2 regions of the Brevibacillus sp. BD137 genome follow, and region 1 is predicted to be linked to the other one. Evidence: riboswitches for the same ligand, from Rfam matches in the RefSeq annotation. Region 1 holds a riboswitch; the other holds the start of a gene.

Region 1 (7,880 bases):
AGTAGGGTTTTCGACGAGAACGACATCGCCTTCGTCTAAATATACACGGCACAACAAGTCAACTGCTTGCTGAGAGCCCGTAGTGATGATCATATTATCTGCACCGACGTTCATATGCTTTTGCTTCATGCGGGATGCAATCCACTCACGAAGCGGCAGGTATCCATCAGTCAATCCGTACTGAAGAGCTTTTGCTCCTTTTTCAAATGCGCGGTTAAACGCTTCGCGCATCTCTGCGATTGGAAAAGAATCCTCTGCTGGCAGTCCACCTGCGAGCGAGAGCACTTGATTGCCTTGGGTCAGCTTCAAGATTTCCCGGACAGCCGAGGAGGATAGTGCTTCGACAGATTTTGAAAATGAGTACTCCATGTTCCGTTCCCCCTTGATTTTGCTTATCCTTGTTTTATCACTGTCAACAGCGTAAGTCCAATCTTTGCTAGCTATGAGCAGATAGGTTTTGACTATGTCGAGCGGTTGTTCAACCAATAGTCTTCACACACTGCATGCAAAAAACCCCTCTTCGTATGAAACGAAAAGGGGTTCATATGTATCGGCTTTATTTTCGCTAAGCAATACGGAACACACGTGGTTTCTCTGTTTGTGGAAGGAAAGAGAGGTCGACATGATTGGACGCTTCTTCCATACCGATATCGCTTGCCAATAGCAATGCCTCTTCCTGGAAGGTCGGCGTACAGCTACCTTCATTCAGCTCACAGAGTCGCTTCAATCGCTTCAGTCTCTCTGCTGACTTCTCTACTCTCATGCATTCGTTCGTCAGCTCACATACGTTGACGTGACGAGCATCAGCGATCATGCTGATATCATTCACATGGACAATCAGCCGTTTGCCTTCTTCCGTAACAAATCCGATCGAGCAAAAATGCGCACCTGACATTTCCAAACGAGTGAGAACAGCATTGGCGTAAACTTCTCCCGTCCGCAAGCGAATCTGGCCTGCTTCAATGGCTCCGCCGATTTTTCGCTCGTTGGCGATCACCGTATACATATCCGTGTAACCGTTAATCTGATAGCGCATGGTACCCTCCCGCTCTCGCTGAGACTAATTATCATTAACAACAATGACATCGTATAATGAAAATCATTATCTGTCAATAATGAGAATGATTTTTATTCTAGAAGAAAAAAGCCACACTCCATTTGTATGGTAGTGTGGCCAATTTGCCTCGCTTTTATTTTGTTTTCGTAAATAACCCTAACCGCTCAATCCGCTGAACCGCTTCCGCGAGACGCTCTTCATTGGATAACAAAGCCGCTCTCACATAGCCCTCACCTGTCGGGCCAAAGCCATTTCCTGGCGCTACGACGACATGCGCTTTTTCCAAAAGCAGGTCAGAGAACTCCTCAGATGTGAAGCCACTTGGAACAGGAAGCCAAGCAAAAAACGAACCTTGAGATGGCGGAGCCTGCCAGCCAATCCGATGCAGATTGGAGTACAAGGCATTGCGGCGGCTTTCGTAGACAGCGACGAGATCGCGGACGCACTGCTGCGAATCCGTCATCGCTTTGGCTGCCGCCATCTGTACTGCACCGAACAGACTGACGAAGTAATGGTCCTGAATGAGGTTAATCAGACGAACTAGCTCGCGATTACCTACCATGGCACCTACTCGCCAGCCTGCCATGTTGTACGTTTTGGACAAGGTATAAAATTCTACACCCACTTCTTTTGCACCCGGAACCTGCATGAAGCTTACCGGCTTTTTCCCGTCATAGCTGATCGCCCCGTAGGCGAAGTCGTGGCAGACGACGATTTCATGTTTTCGGGCAAAACGAATGGTTTCCTCATAGAACTCGAGTGGTGCGTTGACTGCTGTCGGATTGTTCGGATAGTTGAGAAACATCAGTTTCGCTCGATCCAAATCAGCTTGGGACAGCTGGCTGTAGTCTGGCAAGAAGTCATTTTCCGCCTTCAACGGCATCATGACCATCCGTCCGCCTACGACTGCAACCCCCGACCAATAATCCGGATAGCCTGGGTCTGGAACCAGTGCAACATCGCCTGCATTCATGAGTACTTGGCAAATCTCTACGAGTCCGGTTTTACTGCCGAACAAAATCGCTACTTCTTCCTCCGGATCGAGGTCCACATCAAATTCTTGCTTATACCAATGAGCTACTGCCTGCTTCAGTTCCACGCGTCCCTGAAAAGGCGGATATTTGTGATGGAGTGGTTGTGCCGCTTGCGCCTGTAATTCTTCAATAATATGCGGCGGTGTCGGCAAATCGGGATTGCCCTGCCCCAGGTTAATGACGTCATGGCCTTGCGCAATGACCTTGTTTACTTTTGCCACCAGGGTCGCAAAAAACTGGGTAGGGAGTCGATCAATCATATCGGCGGGTTGAATGCGCATCTTTCTTCCATTCCTTTCTTGGGCCAATACAGTAAAACCCCCTTTTTCCATACAGAAAAAGGGGGAGATCAGCTTGGTCACGTCCTTATCTGTCAGGAAAAAATCCTGCTGGAATTGGCACAGCATCTGTCCATCACATGGCACAGATCCGCTGCCGGGCTTCATAGGGCCAGTCCCTCCACCTCTCTGAATAAGTCAAACACACGGAATATACTGTTTTTTCGTCTATACCATACTACTTGAGCACGTAAACCGTGTCAAGATGCTTGATTCTGTACCGGCACGTGATGCCTTCTTTTGTGAAAAGAGGTGTGGAAGGCAAAGAATGCCACAGACAACAGACACAAGCCTGCCATCACGAACAATAGTCCCTGCGCGTGAATCGATTGGAAAATGAAGGCCCCGAGCAGTGGTCCGAGCATCCGCCCAGCTGATCCAGTCCCTGCAATCAGCCCTTGAATGAAGCCTTCTCGTCCCGCTGGCGTAAACTGTGCAGCAACTGCCGGCACCGCTGGCCACACCAGCATTTCGCCCAGCGTCATGATGAACATACCCGCTACAAAGCCTGCATAAGCCGTTGATTGCGACAAAATCAACATCGACAAGGCAAAAATATAGGCGCCCAAGAGCATTTGGGCTTTTAGCGTTCGGGCAAAACGTCGAATGACCCACGCAATCAATGGCTGACCAAACAAGATCAAGCCGCCGTTCAGCGTCCACAACAGACTGTATTGACGGAGGGAAATGCCCAAGGATTGCATATAGGTTGACAGCACCGTTGTCCATTGTACATAGACAATCCAGCTAATTAATAGCCCCCCGCATAATAGCAGTAATGCTCCCCATACCACCTTTGGCTCTTGCTGTGGTTGTCGCAGCACATCATCAGTTGCTTGCTCAGGCATGCTTTGTCCAGTCGTCGAGTTTTGGCATTGTTGTTCCACCATTTTTAACTGACGCGGCAAAATGAGCATGAACATGGCGAGGACGATCACTTGTGAAATAGCATTACCGAAAAACGTCCAGGCAAATGACACACTTGCCAAGAAGCCGCCCAACGCAGAACCGGCAGCTACCCCCACATTGAGGGTGACATAGATCAAATTGATTCCTTTACGTCCTCCGTCCGGCCACAAAACTACGGCCAATGCATTCATCACAGGAGAAAGTAATCCATAAAACAGTCCATTCAACAGAAGCAACACAACATAAATCGTAAAATCCTCCGTAACACCTAATCCGAGCGAAATTAGGATAACGCCGATGGAACCGACAATGATGGTGCGCATTTTGCCCCAGCGGTCAAACAGCATCCCGCCGACTATACTCCCGATCAAGAATGCGCCTTGGTTTAAAAGCAACAAGAAGCCGGCTACAGTCAGCGGCTTTCCGAGATGGTTGTGAATATAGATCGTGACCAGCGGCCAAATACATGCCATTCCGGTAGAAAAAATGACGGCAGCAATCGCCAATAAACGAATGCTGCTCGGATAAGATTCCCACTTTTGCCTCATGGCTTACTTCTCTCCCCGATGGAAATCGCCGCTTTTTCCGCCTGTTTTGGATTGCAGACTGGTCGGACCGATTATCATTTCTTTATCCATGGCTTTGCACATGTCATACACCGTCAAAGCCGCTACGCTTACAGCGGTCAATGCCTCCATCTCGACGCCTGTTTTCCCTGTCGTCTTCACGGTTCCTGTAATCGCAAGCGTCGTTTCGTCCTCAAAAGCAAATTGTATGTCGATGCCAGTCAATGGCAGCGGATGACACATCGGGATGATTTCCCACGTTTTTTTGGCAGCCATGACACCTGCTACCTGCGCTACGGCGAGTACATCGCCCTTTTCGATTCGACCTTCGCGGATTCGAGCGAGGGTTTCGGGTTTCATGCTGATTTGGCTCTCGGCTACAGCCACCCGTTTTGTGACGTCCTTCTCGGACACGTCTACCATCCGAGCTCGATTTTGTTCATTAAAATGTGTTAATTGATCAGTCATACGAGTATCGTTCCTCCTCTATCTTCTCCTACCTTACTCCCGCCGCTGGATAAAAGCAATGGGAATGTAGATGGCGTAGTTTCGTTATCTTGCTCATCCACTCCTAAAAACGTACGAAGAAGAAGTGAGGGAGGTATACTGTGCGTACACAGCTTAAAGGAGGCGTATGGAAATGGAAACGAAGAAGGATCAGACGGTACGTTGGTCAATACTGAGACATGGGGATTGGAGCATTTATTTGGCTGCAACGGCTGCCGGGCTTTGTTATGTCGGCTCAGTCAACCAGCCTTTTGCTGAATTGAAAGCGTGGGTTGAAAAGCATCGCCCACACAGTGCACTGGTGCAAGACGATCCGTGGCTAAAGCCTTTTGCAACAGAACTAATGGAGTTTTTGCAGGGGACGCGCGAGCATTTTTCCATGGATTGCGACCTGTCTGGAACGCCTTTTCAGCTCGCTGTCTGGGAGGCACTGCGCCAAATCCCATACGGTCAAACGGCATCGTACACCGACATTGCGAACATCATTGAAAAACCCGCTGCTGTTCGTGCCGTCGGTGCCGCAATCGGTGCCAATCCGGTTATCATTACGGTCCCCTGCCACCGTGTCGTCGGTAAAAATGGTTCACTGACTGGCTATCGCGGAGGACTGCCCATGAAGACAACTCTGCTCGATCTGGAGAAAAAATCAAATCGGGGTGTGAAGCATGGCTAAATCAGTGACAGAAAGGATTGCTGCACTTGACTGGCAATCCATGCAACAGGATCTGGATGAACAAGGGTATGCTGCTTTTCCTTCCTTAATAAGCGCGGATGCGTGCGAAGAATTAATCGCTACGTACAGACAGGATGAGCTTTTTCGCAATACGATCCAAATGGCGCGGTACCGTTTCGGTGAAGGAGAATATCGCTATTATCAGGCTCCCCTTCCCCCGCTTTTGCAGGAGCTTCGCGAAGGCTTTTATCCGATGCTTGCGCAGACTGCAAATCGGTGGCTGGAAATGCTTGGTCGCGAAGCTATTTATCCTGCTACCCTACCTGAATTTTTGACCCACTGTCACGATCAGGGTCAGCTGCGCTCTACTCCATTAATTTTAAAATACGAGACAGGTGGCTATAATTGCTTGCATCAAGATATGTACGGCGAGGTGTTCTTCCCGTTTCAAGTGGTTTTTGCCTTGAATCAGAAGGAGAAGGACTACAGGGGCGGAGAATTTCTACTGATGGAGCAACGGCCGCGCGCGCAGAGCCGGGGACATATGATAACCTTGGACCAAGGCGCTGGTCTGATTTTCCCGACATCCTACCGTCCTGTGCAAGGAACGCGAGGCTATTATAAAAATACGCTACGCCACGGTGTCAGCACGATTACCTCAGGAAAGCGCTACAGCCTCGGAATTATTTTTCATGATGCAAAGTGAGGAACGCCCCATATGAAAAGCATCCTTTCCTATAAAGTGCCGAAAACCCTCCTTAATAAAGGAAGCGGATTTCTTGCGGAGTACACCCATTCGCTCAATCCGTATACAGGCTGTTCTTTCGCCTGCTCCTATTGCTATGTTCGGCAAATGCCTGTCTCTTTGTTTCGCAACGAGCAATGGGGCACGTGGGTAGATATCAAACAGCAAGCTGCTGATTTATTGCGCAAGGAGCTTTTGCGGGCTAAGAAAAAAGGAAAGGTGACTATCTTCATGTCTTCGAGTACAGACCCATACCAGCCCATCGAACAAACGGAAAAGGTAACGAGGTCTTTACTCGAAGTCATGGTAGAGAATCCACCCGATTTTTTGCTGGTGCAGACGAGGAGTCCCTTGGTTTGGCGGGATGCCGATTTGTTGCTCCTGCTGGGTGATCGCGTCCGCGTCAGCATGACCGTCGAGACCGATTTGGAGGAGATTCGTAGGCACTTTAGCCCACAAGCCCCCCCTATTCAAGCGCGGCTCAAAACACTCCAGCGTTTGGCGGAAGCAGGCATCCCTACACAAGCAACGATTGCCCCTGTTTTACCGAGCAGTGAGTCATTCCCGGAGATTTTGCGTCCCCTAGTCACCCGTGTCTGTGTCGACGACTTTTATATGGGAGATGGCAGCGGCGGTAAACGAACGAAAAGAAACGGCATTCCCGCTCTCTATGAACAGCTTGGACTGGAGCAATGGTACGATCCTTCCGCCTATCGGATCGTCTATGATCGACTATTACGTGTTTTTCCCCCGGATCAGATTTATTTGAGTCAGGAAGGCTTCGCCCCTTAGCATCAACCCTTGATTGTAACACCCCATTCATTGGCAACTTTGATCGGTTTATGATATCGTCTAGCCTAGAGAGTAGTATCATCCAGGGAAATGAGGAATTGTCTTGACCATTACGATCTTGTTATTTGCCGGACTCGCCGAACGTGCGAATGCCCGGGAAGTACAGTTGACCTTATCTGAAGGTGCTACCGTTAGCGATCTTCTGCAAGCAGTGGAAAAAGAATATCCTGCGCTCTCTGCGCTTTTGGGCAGTTGCTTTGTCTCCATCAACCATGAATATGCAGCGAAAAATCAGGTCATTTCAGCCGACGACGAGATTGCCCTCTTACCTCCAGTAAGCGGCGGAGAAGAAGACCCGCGCTTTGCCATTACCGAGGAGCCTATTTCTGCGGACAAGCTCGTTCGTCTGGTGAGCAACCCGCACGCAGGCGCGATCCTTACTTTTGTCGGAACTGTTCGGGAATTTACCCATGGTCAGCGCACCGTGTATTTGTCCTATGAAGCATATGCGCCTATGGCGGTTGAAAAAATGAAGCAGGTCGCAGCAGAGATCGAGGAACGCTGGCCGGGAGCACAAGTCGCGATGCACCATCGTATCGGTCATTTGACTGTGGAAGAGATTGCAGTTGTTTGTGCCGTTGCAACAGCGCATCGCAATGAATCGTTTGAAGCAGGCCGTTATGCCATCGAACGACTCAAGCAGATCGTTCCGATTTGGAAAAAAGAAATGTGGGAAGATGGAAGCGAGTGGAAGGGACATCAACAAGGACCGTGGAATCCGCTTGCGATGCCAGAAGGAAAGGTGGAGTAACGCCTTGGATACTCGCTATTCCCGTCAAATATTGTTTCATCCGATCGGGCGCAGTGGACAAGAAAAACTCGGTCAAAGCCGTGTAGCCATTGTCGGTATGGGAGCGCTCGGAACGGTTCTCTCCAATCATATGGTTCGGGCTGGAGTAGGTTTTGTCCGCATCATTGACCGCGACTTCGTCGAGCCGAGCAACCTACAGCGTCAAATGCTCTACGATGAATCCGATGCAGCCGAGCATTTGCCAAAGGCAATCGCCGCCCACGCCAAGCTGACGAAGATCAACTCAGCCGTTACCATCGAACCGATCGTCGCAGACCTCACCGCTTACAATGCGGAGGAATTGCTGGCAGATGTCGATCTCGTTTTGGATGCGACAGATAATTTTCAGGTGAGATACCTCGTGAACGATGTTTGCGTTAAACATAGTATTCCGTGGGTGTATGGTGGC
Region 2 (7,880 bases), on a different contig from region 1:
TCAAAGCTTTTGCCCAGCATGTTCGCGATCACTTCGTCCATGTTGGTCTTCGCCGTCTCTGTGGTTACGACATGCTGTCCATCGCGCATGATGGTGATCTGATCACAGATTTCAAAGATTTCCGGCAGGCGATGGGAGATATAAATGATCCCGACTCCAGCTTTTTTCAACTGCGCAATAATTTGAAACAGCCGCTCGCTCTCCTTCGTGCTCAACGGCGCTGTCGGTTCATCGAAAATGACATACTTTGCCTTTTGAACGGTCGCCCGTGCAATCAAAATCAATTGCTTTTCCGACAGCGTACATTCTTCGACGAGCATCCTCACCGGAATGGAAAAGCCGAAGTTGTTTAAAATCTGCTCCGTTTCGTTGTACAAGCTCTGCCAGTTGATCAGTCCCTTGGTTTTCGCCTGGACGAGCTGGTCCGCCAATATGTTTTCGGCGACACTCAAATTCGGGATCAAGGCGGTGTCCACTTCCTGATATACACATTGAATGCCCTGTGCTTTGGCGTCCTGCGGAGATTGAATCGACACGGCCTGTCCATCGATGGTGATCGTACCGCCATCTGCCTGATAGGCTCCCGTGAGAATTTTCATCAGGGTACTCTTTCCCGCACCATTCGCTCCGAGCAGTGCGTGAACCTCTCCTGCGCGCACCTCAAAATCGACGGATCGCAGGGCAGGAACCCCAGAAAACTGCTTCGCCATCCCTTTCATCTGCAATGTGGACATTTTTCACACCTCCTGTTAACCTGCGTGTTCCCACCGCTATAAGGAAAAATCCCGTTGACGGATACAGCTCAACGGGAAAAGCCATTTTGGTTCTTACTTGCCCCACTCTTGTACGTATTGGGACAGGTCGCCCATCGTTACTTTTTTATCCTTCGGCAGGTCTTCTTGTTTCACCAGTACTGGGTTCAGCTTCACGTTGTCTGGCACTTGCTCGCCTTTGATTTTTTGGAACACGGTTTGGGCATGAATGCGCCCGATATTGGATGGGTCTACCGCTGCCGTCGCTGCCCACGGAGAGTTTTCTGCCTGGATCATTTGCAAATCCTCATCGCTCAAATCGATGGAGTATACTTTGATTTCCGTACGGCCTGCTTGTTGGATGGCACGTGTCGCCCCTTTGGCAAATTCATCCCAAGCCGCCCATACCGCTGTGATGTCGCCTTTGTTCGGATACTTTTTCAAGATCGCTTCCATCTGCGTTTGTGTATCGAGTGCTGTATTGTTGGTAGCAGAACCGAATGCCGCAATTTCTTTCAAGTCCGGGTATTTCTTCTGGAAAGCTTCATACGTCACTTGGCGTTTTTCCATGGGCGCAAAGCCAGCTACCCAAACTTTTACGATGTTGCCTTTGCCGTTTGTATCTGCCGCCAGCTTCTCCAGGCTCAGCTCAGCCAACTTGTTGTCATCCTGCGCCACAACTGGCACACCCGGAATGTTGATGTCTGTATCAAACAGGACAACCGGGATTTTTTTATCCACGGCCTTTTGCGTGCCCTGCTGCAACGCTTCTGCCGTACCATGATCGATCAGAATGCCATCAAACCTTTGGTTCACAGCCGCATCGAGGTTGGACGCCATTTTTGCCAGATCGGTATCTGCGTTGAATACGGTCAACTCGCCGCCGTTTTTCTCCACCTCTGTCTTCACGCCATTGATATATTGAGCGGAGAACGTCCCTACGTTTTGGCGCATGATCAGTGCGATTCTCTTTGCCTTCTCTCCCGAGGCACCGCCGTTTGTGCTGCCGGTTCCCGTTGTTGCCCCACTGCCGCATGCCGTCACGAGAACAGATGCTGCTAAAACAAGTGATGTGATCAGACCGAGTTTCTTTTTCATTGAGATTTTCCCCCTTTTTTCTTTTTAAAACAGATAACAAGATGAAATTTTTTTGTTTCCCCTCAATCGATTGAAGCTTCTTTTGATTTCACTTTCAAAAAGGAATAAAACTTCGTAGAAGAAGCGCATTTCCAGTCCAAGCGCCTCTGGAGCCCATCTCAGCTTCGGAATAAATGGCGGGGAATTTCAGCTTCACTTATGAAATCCTTCCTGAACCTTCTGCGTTTGAAGCGCTCCCGACATTTCTTCCGAAGCGGACAGTCTTCACTCACAGCGGGGCGGAGGCCGAAGTGTAGACTGGAAATGCGCTTCTTCCCCACGACAGCTACGCAAAAAATCCTCTTTCACAGAGAAAGAGGACAAAAATCGACAAGATTCTCGCCTCTTATCTGTCAGGTATTCTACCTGTTGGAGTTAGCACCTTGGCTCGAAAGAACGGATTCTCTCGTGCTAGGTTGCCGGGCTTCATAGGGCCATTCCCTCAGCCTTCTCTTGATAAGAGTAGTTTCTATTTTCAAAACGTTTGTATAAGTATATACAGAATATAATCTGGCAATTACCTATCTGTCAACTAGGTTTACCGAAAGAATTTTCTTGATAAATATTCCAGTTTCTTCTGTAACATCAAGAGGGATTTTGTTGTGTCTTGTCGAATTATCGTAGATTGATACAAGCCTAGCAAATATTTGCGATGGGGATGCTACATGAGTCTATTAAAAGAAGTTATTCTTCAATGGTTTTTCGCCATTATCCCGTTTGTGTTTTTCAACATTTATTACCGTGACAAAATGAGGAACTACAGCCGTTCCTTTATTGCCATCACCAGCTCAGCCTGCATGTTTCTCGCGATGACCTTCGCCCCGAGTGTCACGAATGGCATGTTTTTTGATATCCGACATGTCATCATATTTTTCGGACTCGTTTATGGCGGAATCGAGATTGCCTTGCTCCTTCTGATTGAATCCTTGGTTTATCGGTACTACCTTGGTGGCGAAGGAACATGGGTTGCCTTGCTGATCCTTACAGTCAATTTTGTGTTGTCACTCTTTTTGTATCGACACTACAAAGCCAGTTATCGGAAAACACTGTATCTTTTTATGACGAGTGCGATTTTTTCTACGGTTGCTTTAGGGACTACTTATTACTTTTTTCCCACGTATGTAACTCAACACCTCGTTTACTACACCATAGCGATTCCTATTCAAAACTTTTTCGGCCTCTGGTTATTAATGTCGCTTTTCAGCAAATGCGTTTCGGATAAGGAGCTGTTTATCCGCCACGCGCAAAACGAAAAAATCCAGACGATGAGCCATGTTGCTGCATCGCTCGCACACGAGGTTCGCAATCCGCTGACAGCAGTCAAAGGATTCTTGAAATTAATACAGGAATCTCCGGAAAATTTAGTAAAAGTCGATCAATACATTCGCATCAGTCTCGATGAAGTTCAACGCACAGAAGCCATTTTGACCGAGTACCTTGCGATTTCCAAGCCGCTCAAGGAACGACATGAGATCATTAATCTTAGCGAGCATTTGCATGCCATCCGCGAGGTGATGCTCCCCTTTGCCAATATGCATAACGTGGAGCTTACGCTGCAAGATTTTGAGAGACCTGTGACGATCAAGGCCAATCCAGACGAGTTCAAGCAAGTGTTGGTGAATTTCATCAAAAATGCTATCGAGGCGTGCTCGGATATTTCGGACGGAAAAGTCTCCCTGGACTTGCTCATCGAGCGAAACAAAGCCCTATTGGTCATCAAGGATAACGGCGTCGGCATGGATGCAGGACAGATTAGCCGTCTCGGAACGATTTACTTTTCTACGAAAACAACTGGGACCGGTCTTGGATTGACGTATTCCTATCATGTCATTCATGCGATTGGCGGAACGGTCAATGTATCAAGTAAACCACGAGTAGGAACCAAGTTCACCATTATGCTCCCGTATAAGGCACAGTGACTTCATGCAATTTTGCAGAGGGACTGTGCCTTTTTCCATTCGATCGCTAATGATGCAACGGGGGTACTTGTGGTTCTTTTTTGTTTTTCAAGGAAAACTGCAATTCATTTTGGCGATTGATCGTCGCGAGAAAGACTTGTTCGGATGCGATCCCCTTTTTCTTCAATTCGTGCGCAAGCCATTGCTCATCGCGTTTCCGGTATGACAGCACGTCCGGATAAATCTTGCCTTCTACAATGACCGGCAGCGACATTCCCGCTGAAGAAGTGTGGATGCCCAAGTCTTGTTTCGTTACGACCTGCTGTTCTACTTTTTTGAGCACAGTCAACCGACCGTTTGCCTCGATAATAGCCAAATCAATCTCTGCCAGGTCAAAAATATCTTTTTCGCGAAGCATATGGAGGACATTATCGAGCGAGTAGCGGATTTTTTTCAAGTTTTTGATGTGAAAAGCCCCGTTGTGGAAAATGACGGTCGGTTCAAATGTTACCATTCTGCCAAACCAGCGAAAGACAATGGACAACTGCGATACGACCCGTTGCAAGACCCCCAATGTCACAATCGCTACTGCAATTGAAATATGCCGGACATCTGGCTCTGCAATGTCAGCTCCGGCCACTGAGCCCAAAGTAATAATGATGATAAAGTCAAAAACAGGTAGCTCCCCAATCGAACGCTTGCCCATGAATAAGGTGATGATCAGTAATAAAGGAATAATCGTACATACGCGCCCGATGACAATCATGGTTTCTCCGAATCCTTCCACGTTTGTCCCTCCCTTCACGCTTTACTATGCAATTTCTGGGAAGGTATTATGCAAAAATACCCATTTGTTTCGAAATAAAAAAGGCCAGTCAAGCCTTTGACAGGCCGCCTAGCCGTTGCGAGGTTTTGAGAGCGACATCCTTTACCCGTTCAATCAAATACTGGAGTCGTTCCTCCTTCAAATCATACGTGACAATTCCAATGCTTAACGCCCCAATTACCTTTTGATTGTAGTCGATCACCGGTGCTGCGACAGAGGCCGTGTTTTCCGTCCGCTCCGCAAAGCTGACCGCATGACCAGCACCTCTGATCTCCTGGAGCTTCTCCATAAAAGCTGGCACCTGCTCTTCACCCACGAGTTGGACGACCGTTTGTCTGGCTTCTTCCACAGGCATGTGGGCCAGCACGACTTTATTGGCCGCACCGATATGCATTGGAATCCGCAAGCCCAACTGGTCGTAGATGCGGATATTGTGCTGACTGTCTACGCGTTCGACGACAATGGATTCGAGTCCGCTAGGTTGACTAAAATAAACACTTTCGTTCACTTCTCTGGCGAGCTCCTCGATCATCGGCTTGATCACCTTCCGATAATCGATCCGATCAAGCACCCGCAAGCCGAACTCCATCCATTTAATCCCCAACGTATATTGCTTGGTCGCAGCATCCTGCTCTACCAGTCCATGCTTCATCAACGTGTACAACAGCCGATAAATGGTACTGACCGGGAGCTGGCATTCCTTCGCTAAATCATTGATCGTCCACCATTTTCTATGTTCATCCGACGAAAGTGCCGTTGCAATCGCCATCGCTCGATCAAACGATTGAATCACGGTCATCCCCCCTTTTCTATCTATCTTCACCTATGAAACTATGTTAAACCATTTGCTCTAATCTTGTGAATCGCAAAAAAACTCCCGAAAGGAATCGCAGATTGACAGTCAGAAATCAGAATGTGTAAACTAATGGTGAACATTTCGAAATATGAATAATATTCTGCAATGTGGAAAAAGGGAGGCAACTATGTTCCAAGGCAGCCAATCCATGGTCAAGAAGATGAAAACCGTCATCATCAAGCATCCCCATCAAGCATTTATCAGTCAAGAACATCTCGATCAATCGTGGAAAACCTTCAACTATACAGACCGCCCTGACTGGGACCGTGCTCTGCATGAATACGCCAAATTCGAATCGATTTTGCGCGAGCATGTGGAAAACGTCCTGCACTTGCCACAATCCGATAAAACCGGACTGGATTCCATTTACGCCCACGACCCGGTGAAATTTACTTCCAAAGGGGCAATCATCCTCAAATCTGGTAAAGAGCTCCGACAGGGAGAAGCAGAAGTATACAAAGCCTTTTTAGAAGAAAACAATATTCCGATCCTGGGACAGCTCACAGGCGATGCCTTGTCAGATGGCGGCGATCTCGTCTGGCTGGATGATAAAACACTCGCGATTGGCCATGGCTTTCGTACGAACGAAGCGGCTATCGTTCAAATTACGGAAATGGTCAAGGATTTCACGGATGAAATCATCGTGGTACAGCTTCCTTATGATCGCGGTCCGGCGGAATGTTTGCATCTGATGTCGATTATCAGCATGGTCGATCGTGATTTGGCAGTCGTCTACTCCAAGCTGATGCCTGTATTTTTCCGTCAACTGCTCATCGACAGAGGCATTCAGTTAATCGAGGTGCCTGATCCTGAGTACGATAATCTCGGCAGTAATGTTCTCGCGCTTGCGCCGCGTGTGTGCATGGTCGTGGCAGGCAACCCGATTACGAAGCAACGCCTTCTCGACGCAGGTGCGACTGTGTACGAGTATGAGGGCGAAGAGATTTCTTATAAGGGAACAGGTGGGCCTACTTGCCTGACAAGCCCGGTGGAACGAATCTAGCCGTTAACAAACTGAACTGCACCTCCATTGTTAGATACCTTTAACGATTGGCGGTGCAGTTTTTCTATGACCAAAAAGTTTCCTTAAGCAAAAACTTTGTTGCCTAGGAAAGAATCTTACCTTAAACTAAAATCATAAGATATCGACTACGTGTACTTTTTTTTACCTTCATTTTTGCCCTAAGCCAACAGTTTGTCCTTAATGAAAAAAGGAGAGTGAACCTCATGCCATCCATCAGTATTCCTTTGTCTGATGCCTTGATTGGTAGCCACATCTGTCTGGATCGTATTGACGTTCAGGGTATACTGCGCAGACGATTGCTGGATCTCGGCTTCGTCCCCGGCAACATCGTGGAAGTCATGCAAAAAAGTCCGTTGGGCGATCCCACTGCCTTTCGGGTAAATAACACGATCATCGCCCTGCGCAAAGAAGAAAGCTCCCTCATATTCGGGGAGTACGTAGGAAGTGACGAAACATGAGTTCATACACCATTGCGTTGGCAGGAAATCCGAATACCGGTAAGAGTACATTATTCAACACATTGACGGGACTTCGCCAACATACGGGAAACTGGGCAGGGAAGACAGTCGTAATGGCTGAGGGAGAATTCTCTCGGGGAAATACGACTTTTCGGATCATCGATTTGCCAGGTACGTATTCCTTGTATTCCAACTCGGCGGATGAAGAAGTGGCGAGAGATTACATTATTTTTGAGCAACCCGATGTCACCATTGTGGTACTGGATGCAACTTCATTGGAACGGAATCTCAATTTGGCCTTGCAGGTGTTGGAAATGACCCCTCGCGTCGTCGTATGCGTCAATTTGATCGATGAGGCGAAAAAGCTGGGCATTCGTATTGATCTGGAAAAAATCTCGCAAAGATTAGGCGTTCCTTGTATCGCCATTTCCGCCAGAAATCATATCGGGATCGAGAATTTGCTCGATCAGGTGGAGAAGGTAGCAAACGGAACCACCGTGCCCACTCCTGTACAGATAACCTACAGTGATCAGATTGAATCCAAGCTGGCACAGTTGGAACCGCTCATCGAGAAAACCTTGGGTAGTCGTTTTCCGACAAGATGGATCGCTCTGCGGTTGTTAGATGGCGATGAGAGTTTGTTGAATACCTTGCGGGAGCGAATGCAAAAGCCAGCAGAGTCTTTCGGAGAGGAGCGCTTGACCCATGGCCAAACCATTTGCCACTAATCCGTCCGATCCACTGGATGCGCTTCTTTCCGTGGCCCGCGCCTCAGTAGCAGGAAGTGAGATTCGGGACACGATTGTAAGTGACATATACCGCACCAGTCGGAGCATTTGTAAGGAAGCTGTGACCTACGAAAACAAGCAAAAGCTGTCTCGCGCATACAAGCTCGATAAAATTGTGACGTCCAAAGTATGGGGCTACCC

The links. A riboswitch is a leader RNA that binds a small molecule or an ion and turns the genes downstream of it on or off. The one in region 1 is predicted to bind S-adenosylmethionine.
Region 2: linked by a shared signal. The riboswitch ahead of ODZ53_RS19740 (sugar ABC transporter substrate-binding protein) and the one ahead of ODZ53_RS23635 (pyridoxal phosphate-dependent aminotransferase) in region 1 are both predicted to bind S-adenosylmethionine.

What each region holds. Positions count from the first base shown of each region.
Region 1 is NZ_JAOTNO010000013.1:144,150-152,029, reverse strand. It holds gene ODZ53_RS23645 (aminotransferase-like domain-containing protein) at 1-369, opposite strand, end outside; gene ODZ53_RS23640 (hypothetical protein) at 566-1,036, opposite strand; gene ODZ53_RS23635 (pyridoxal phosphate-dependent aminotransferase) at 1,191-2,372, opposite strand; SAM riboswitch class I at 2,455-2,569, opposite strand; gene ODZ53_RS23630 (MFS transporter) at 2,630-3,886, opposite strand; gene moaC (cyclic pyranopterin monophosphate synthase MoaC) at 3,890-4,372, opposite strand; gene ODZ53_RS23620 (methylated-DNA--[protein]-cysteine S-methyltransferase) at 4,545-5,084, shown strand; gene ODZ53_RS23615 (2OG-Fe(II) oxygenase) at 5,077-5,790, shown strand; gene ODZ53_RS23610 (SPL family radical SAM protein) at 5,803-6,621, shown strand; gene ODZ53_RS23605 (molybdenum cofactor biosynthesis protein) at 6,725-7,432, shown strand; gene ODZ53_RS23600 (ThiF family adenylyltransferase) at 7,437-7,880, shown strand, end outside.
Region 2 is NZ_JAOTNO010000009.1:178,507-186,386, reverse strand. It holds gene ODZ53_RS19745 (sugar ABC transporter ATP-binding protein) at 1-734, opposite strand, end outside; gene ODZ53_RS19740 (sugar ABC transporter substrate-binding protein) at 828-1,850, opposite strand; SAM riboswitch class I at 2,233-2,352, opposite strand; gene ODZ53_RS19735 (ATP-binding protein) at 2,555-3,808, shown strand; gene ODZ53_RS19730 (DUF421 domain-containing protein) at 3,855-4,574, opposite strand; gene ODZ53_RS19725 (IclR family transcriptional regulator) at 4,663-5,406, opposite strand; gene ODZ53_RS19720 (dimethylarginine dimethylaminohydrolase family protein) at 5,597-6,472, shown strand; gene ODZ53_RS19715 (FeoA family protein) at 6,697-6,951, shown strand; gene ODZ53_RS19710 (FeoB small GTPase domain-containing protein) at 6,948-7,679, shown strand; gene ODZ53_RS19705 (nucleoside recognition domain-containing protein) at 7,657-7,880, shown strand, end outside.